DNA from 3 places in the Paenibacillus sp. sgz302164 genome. Region 1 is predicted to be linked to each of the others. Evidence: predicted binding sites of a transcription regulator. Region 1 holds the regulator's gene; each other region holds the start of a gene.
What was found. The regulator Rex, encoded in region 1, represses fermentation and respiration genes when NADH is low (regulators of the CRP and FNR family bind a similar motif). The targets are predictions, from matches to a motif close to TTGTGAAATATTTCACAA.
Positions count from the first base shown of each region.

Region 2: AC0LWT_RS04490 (formate/nitrite transporter family protein) is a predicted target of Rex. The motif match lies at 1,036-1,053, and genes of this name have one in related genera.
Region 3: AC0LWT_RS22900 (helical membrane plugin domain-containing protein) is a predicted target of Rex. The motif match lies at 948-965, and genes of this name have one in related genera.

Region 1 is NZ_JBVYOL010000006.1:23,568-25,833, forward strand. It holds gene AC0LWT_RS11380 (hypothetical protein) at 655-1,029, shown strand; gene AC0LWT_RS11385 (redox-sensing transcriptional repressor Rex) at 1,067-1,687, opposite strand; gene dinG (ATP-dependent DNA helicase DinG) at 1,684-2,266, opposite strand, start outside.
Region 2 is NZ_JBVYOL010000002.1:225,768-228,033, forward strand. It holds gene AC0LWT_RS04485 (PAS domain-containing sensor histidine kinase) at 1-480, shown strand, start outside; gene AC0LWT_RS04490 (formate/nitrite transporter family protein) at 1,115-1,945, shown strand; gene AC0LWT_RS04495 (class II aldolase/adducin family protein) at 1,942-2,266, shown strand, end outside.
Region 3 is NZ_JBVYOL010000014.1:166,019-168,284, reverse strand. It holds gene gdhA (NADP-specific glutamate dehydrogenase) at 1-708, shown strand, start outside; gene AC0LWT_RS22900 (helical membrane plugin domain-containing protein) at 1,059-1,493, shown strand; gene AC0LWT_RS22895 (NAD(P)/FAD-dependent oxidoreductase) at 1,531-2,266, shown strand, end outside.

The sequences.
Region 1 (2,266 bases):
CGAGCGCTTGCGCGCTGCTTGCTCTGTGGAGCGAGCGCTTGAACGCTGTATACGGCTGTGGAGTGAGGCGCTTGTGCGCTGCTTGCGCTCTGGAACGTGCGCTTGTGCGCTGCTTGCGTTGTTTTACGAGCCGCTTGTTAACGCTCTGCGATAGCCGCTCTCAGCGTCGAATTGAATGGCTACAGTACGTTAGATGTGCGCACAAGATCGCGTATTTGTTTGTTGACCTTCGCAATCAGGAGCGGTTTTAAAACCGAACTTTCACCGGTTTCCGCTTCTTTTTGCCGTCCGCCCAAAGACGGCACTTCGCGCCAATGAAACGAATTGGCTCGACAGCCGGAAAAAACTACAAAACTCCCATGACGCCGTAGACGTTACCCCCACAGAATGAAAACAATCGTCTACTGAAACAATTTCAAGCTTTAAAAGCGTAAAAGTTGGAAACGAGTACATTATTTTCGTTAAAATATAGGCTGCTGAGAAAACATACATTGGAGAGACGCATCATATTACGGGTAGAAAACCAGACTGTTGATAAAGTAACGGGGTAGAGGAACCAAAAGGGGCACAATCACTCTTCAGTAACCTACGGCTCTCTCCTGTACGGGTTACGGCGTTGGAACAAGCAGCCTGGCACAGAAAAAACCTGCGAAAGTGCAGGCTTTTTCAGCAGAAATGGTTCATTTCGGCAAAAAGCCTGCGATTGTGCAGGAATTTTCGCTAAAAACGATTCTCAGCCCATGTTCGCGGCGAAAAGCCTGCACATTTGCAGGAATTTTTCGTATCCAGCGCATCAGCGAGCAAAAAACTGTACTTTTGCAGGTTTTCTCCACGTTGCTAAGCAAATGTACTGCCTGCTGCCATGCGAGTTTTTCGCCGATCCAGCTTCCGGAGGCTTCTGCAGGGTTTTGTTTCTCTTCTGCAGTTTTCTGCGGGTTCCTGCAGGTTTCCGCGAGTTTCCACTGGTTCGTTTCTCCTCTGCAGGTTTCTGCAGCTTTCCCCTGCGTCCTGCTGCAAGTTTCCGCATAGCGCGAGCCCTTAGGGCCTTTGCGGCCGGAGTCTTGGCCTAGTCCAAATAATAGGCCAGACTCTGCAGCTCGGTCGTGAAATCGGCATGGTGCACGCGGATTTCGGGCGGCACCTTAATGATGACCGGAGCAAAATTAAGAATCGCTTCAATGCCGGCTTCGACGAATTGATTCGCCACATTTTGCGCTTCCGCTGCCGGTACCGTAATGATGCCGATTCTGACGCCAAGCCGCGATATCGCTTCTTTCAGCTCGTGCGTCGGCTGCACGATCAAATTATTGATCGTCTCGCCCGTTTTCTCGGGCATCGCGTCGAATACGGCGACAATTTTCATATCGTTGCGCAAATATGTGTTGTAGTTGCACAGTGCCCGCCCCAGGTTGCCCGCCCCGACCAGAGCGACCCGGATATGGCGGTCCAGCTTCAAGATCTGCCTGATCTTCTCGATGAGATAGCCGACGTCGTAGCCGATCCCTTTTTTGCCGAATTCCCCGAAATAGGCCAAATCTTTGCGGATTTGCGCGGGGTTCAAATCGAGCTTTTGCCCCAGATCCTGCGACGAGACCGTCATAATATTTTTCATCGCCAGCTCGTTCAAAAACCGCAAATAAATCGGCAGCCGGCGGACTACAGCTTCGGATATTTTTTGTGTCTTCACCGCTGCGCCTCCCCCATCCATTCCTCAATTCTTGGAATCATTTGTTCCGTCGTCATATGTTCAATCTTCGGACCGGGCAGCGAATAAAGAAAATATTTGCCGTACTGCGTATCGATAACGCGGGTATCGTAAATAATAACGATTCCTTTATCCGTAGCCCGCCGCACGAGCCGCCCGAATCCTTGCTTGAAACGAATGACCGCCTGCGGCACGGAAAATTTCATAAACGGATTTTCGTTCCGCTTTTTAATATTTTCACATTTGGCTTCAATGAGCGGGTGATTCGGAGGCTGAAACGGAAGCCGAATAATAGCCAAGCAGGACAACGCATCGCCCGGGATGTCCACGCCTTCCCAGAACGAGCTTGTACCCAGCAGCACGCAGGAATGGTGGTCCTGGAACATGCGGGTCAGCTTGCTGCGGTTGCCGCTGTCTACGCCCTGTCCAAGCACGGTAATCCCATGCGGCTTTAACCGCTCCTTCATGCCGGCATGAATCTGCTTTAACATCCGGTTGGATGTAAACAGCACGAGCATTCGGCCGTTGGTAACCAAAGCGACATTGCTTAAAGAATCGATA
Region 2 (2,266 bases), on a different contig from region 1:
GCGAACCCCGAGCTGGGCAAAATCCGCCAAACCGTCTCCAATATTATCGAGGAGGTCCGCGATTTGGCCTGGGAGCTGCGCCCGTCCGTTTTGGACGATCTTGGCGTGCTTCCCGCGCTCAGAACCTACATCGACAATTACACGGAGCATTATGGCATCCGCGTCCAATTAACGAGCAACTTGCGCAAGCGGCTGGGCGCGCTGGAGGAAACCGCGATTTACCGCGTGATCCAGGAAGCGCTCACGAATATCGCCAAATATGCGGACGTGTCCGAAGCGCAGGTCGAGGTCCGCGACCACGACGCTTATGTGGAAGCGCGCATTGTGGACGAGGGCAAAGGCTTTATCCGCAACCGCGGCTCCAAAGGAGTCGGCTTGTTCAGCATGGAAGAAAGGGCCAAAAGCATCGGCGGACAGCTGACAATCAGCTCGGCCGCAGGGAACGGGACGGCGATTACGCTGATTGTGCCCAAAAGGTAAGCAAGGGTACATGTCCCGGAGTGAGAAGCGGCGCTTATGAAGCTGTCTCAGGAGACACTTTGTTAGGACTAGGGGAACCAGAGGGGACCCTAACCTAGGGGGACAGCCGCTTTTTCCGGGTGCGAGCCTGTCCTGGCGCAGGTCGTGGAACTGCGAAGCTGGGCAGGAAGCAGCTTGATAGGGAGAAAACCTGCGAAAGTGCAGGTTTTTCCTGATAAATTCGTTTATTTTGGCGAAAAGCCTGCAAAAGTGCAGAAATTTTCGCTGAAAGTGAATCTGAGTCCATGTGTTTGGCGATAAGCCTGCACTTTTGCAGCAATTTTTCGTAGCCAGCGATCAAGGACGCAAAATCATGTATTTTTGCAGTTTTTTTTCGCGCAGTCAGGCAGATTGTGGCGCTCACCTCTGACGCGGGGGTTTTTGGGCAGCTTGAGAAATAGGAATAGTTCTGGAAGCCGATTTTTCTGTCAGCTCATAGTTTCGGTAACGACCGTCCTTAAGTACGGGATTCCCGTGGCAGCGGCGGGAGTCCGTATCCTTTTTTCTTGTCTATGATTGTGATAATTTTCACATACTATGGCGCGCTTTTTTTCTATACTGAGGTCGAGAAAGCTTCGTTGGAGGTGCGTGCGGTATGGGGTTTGCGAAGCCTGAGACCATTTGGGAATATGCTGCAGCCGCCGGCGAAAAGAAGGCGCATATGAGCCTGGGACGCCAGCTCTCGCTCGGTTTTTTGGGAGGAGCCTACATTTCGCTCGGCTTTTTGCTTTACATCAGGGTAAGTGCCGCGTTTCCGCCTTTGTGGAGCGGGGTCGGCGGATTAATGGGGGCCGCGCTGTTTCCTCTCGGGCTGATTCTTACCTTGCTTGGCGGCGGCGAGCTGCTGACGGGCAACATGATGGCGGTACCCGCCGCTTACCTGGCCAAGCGGATAAGCTTGAGGAGCGCGGCCTGGAATGTGGCCGTCATTACGGTGGCGAACTTTGCCGGAGCGCTGTTCGTCGCCTACGCGTTCGGGCATTTGGCGGGATTGACCGAACAGGGGGTTTTTGTCCAAAAGCTGGCCCAATTGGCGCATGTCAAAACGGAAGAGCCGTTTGTGGCCGCACTGCTGTCGGGGATCGGCTGCAATTGGCTCGTCGCCCTTGCGGTTTGGCTGTCCTACGGCGCCGAGGACGGCGCGGGTAAAATAGGCGGCATCTGGTTTCCGACGATGGCGTTTGTGGCGATCGGGTTTCAGCATGTGGTGGCGAACATGTTTGTGATCCCAGCCGCGATCTTCGCCGGGCAGTCGAACTGGAGCGCTTATGCGAGCAATTTTGCGCCCGTTTTTTTGGGCAACCTGATCGGCGGAGCTTTGTTTGTAGCGGGAATATACGGACTGGCTTACCGAAAGGAAACAACAGGCGGCAGCGCCGCCGCCGATTTTACGACAATTAGCGAACCGGGGAGGAAGGAAGCATGAAGGACGAACTGCTGCATCCGGCCGATCAAATTTTGATGATGATGGAACGAATTTACGGGTACGGGATGACGACGACCTCGGGAGGAAACATTTCCATTCTCGACGATAACGGCGATATGTGGATTACGCCTGCCGGCATTGACAAGGGTGAGCTGAGCCGCCGCGACATTGTATGCGTAAAGCCCGACGGAACCGTAGTCGGACACCATAAGCCTTCGAGCGAGTACCCGTTCCACAAGCTTATTTACCGCAAAAGAAACGATCTCAGGGCGGTCGTTCACGCTCACCCGCCTGCGCTCGTCGCATTCAGCATCGTGCGAA
Region 3 (2,266 bases), on a different contig from region 1:
TACGGAGCCGTTTATTTCGTCAATGAAATGCTGAAATCTAAAGGATTGAGCTTCGAAGGCAGCACCGTTGTCGTTTCCGGCTCAGGAAACGTGGCTATTTACGCGATGCAAAAGGCTGCCGAACTGGGAGCGAAAGTCGTAGCTTGCAGCGATTCCAACGGCTATATTTATGATAAAGACGGGATTCAGCTTGAGACGGTTCGGAGACTGAAGGAAGTCGAGAGAGTGCGCATCAGCGAGTACGTCAAAGAGCACCCGAACGCGATTTATGTAGAAGGCTGCCGCAACATTTGGACGATCCCGTGCGATATCGCGCTTCCGTGCGCCACGCAAAATGAAATTGACGAAACGTCGGCAGCTTTGCTGGTGAATGGCGGCGTTAAAGCGGTCGGAGAAGGCGCCAACATGCCTTCCACCTTGGAAGCTATCGACGTCTTCTTGAAGGCGAACGTGCTGTTCGGTCCCGCCAAAGCCGCAAATGCGGGAGGCGTAGCGGTGTCTGCGCTGGAAATGTCGCAAAATAGCATGAGGTACTCGTGGAGATTCCATGAAGTTGACGACAAGCTCCATGATATTATGAAAAATATTTATCGAAATGCCGTCAACGCTGCAGAGGAATACGGCCACCCGGGCAATCTCGTAGTAGGCGCCAACATTGCCGGATTTATCAAGGTTGCGGACGCCATGCTCGCGCATGGAATCATTTAATCGCATTTATACAATTTGCGGAAATCCCCTCCATGATCTTTTTCAGGAGGGGATTTTTCACGTTCGCGGCCGCGCTAATTCGACAAGAAAAAAAATTTATTTTAATTCTAGGCGCAAAAGGTGTAAAATAAACAGAGATGGTTGAAAGACGATTACACCATGTTCGTTGTCGCTTCATTTATTCACCGAGAATAAGCTGTGATGCCCTTCAAAAAAGAACGGCATTCTTGCCGTCTCATATGTGAAAAATGTTACAATCCTCTGGACATGCGGCTTTCGTTGAGTGGTTGGTTAACACAATCGAAACAGCAACCTACATTTTAATTTTACGCAAAGGAGGACGTTTTCTTATGTCACAAACAGCTCAACAAGAGGTAGCTGTAAGCCTCGCGGAAGAAAAAAAATCGCTCGACGTACTGGATCAGTTATTGAAGCCGGAGGTTCAGCAATCTTTGACCGTATTGGTGGAAAACCTGCCTAAATTGGCCGAAATGGTAACGCTGATGACCAAAGCTTACGATTTTGCCCAAAATATCGCGACGGATAAAGTGCTGATCAACGATTTTGCGCAAGGAATCGGCGAATTCGTCAAACCGGTACAAGAGAAAGCCAAAGATATCGCGCAAGCGGCTATCGAAGCCGGCGAACGCTCGAAAGCCGAAGCAAGCTCCACCGTCGGCCTGTTCGCTATTCTCAAAATGATGAAAGATCCCGAAGTGCAAAAAACGCTTCGTTTTGCTCAAGCTTTCCTGAACGTGCTGGCTGAGCGCAAAACCGCAAACTGATACCAACGGATTCGTTGACAAATAATGGAGGATGGACATGTCGAAACAAGTTTTGATTCTGGGCGCCGGTTATGGCGGAGTTCTTACGGCTTTAACGGCACGCAAATATTTGTCGGCAGCGGAAGCGAACATTACGATTGTTAACCGTTTTCCGACTCACCAAATTATTACCGAACTGCATCGTCTTGCAGGAGGCACAATTGAAGAGCAAGCGGTTGCGCTTCCTCTCAGCAAGCTGCTGGGCGACAAAAATATAAACATTGTTGTTGATGGAGTTAAAGAAATCAAACCGAACGACAAGCGTGTCGTTCTCGAAAGCGGCGCCGTACACAGCTACGATGCGCTTATCGTCTCGCTCGGCAGCGAAACGAACTACTTCGGCATTCCGGGACTGGAAGAAAACAGCCTCGTCCTGAAATCGGCCGCCGACGCCAAACGCATTCGCGAGCATGTCGAAGCCCGTCTGGACGCTTACAAAAAATCCGGCAATAAAGCCGATGCGACGATCGTTGTCGGCGGCGGCGGCTTGACCGGCGTCGAGCTTGTCGGCGAATTCGCCGACAAACTTCCTGAAGTTTGCCGCAGCAAAGGCATCGACTTTAACGACATTGCGCTGTACTGCGTAGAAGCCGGTCCTTCCATTCTGCCGATATTCCCGAAAGTGCTGATCGAGCGCGCGGTAACGAGCCTCGAGAAACGCGGCGTGAACTTCATCACAGGCGTTGCCATTACGGAAGCGACAAAAACGGCGGTATCGCTGAAAGACGGCCGCA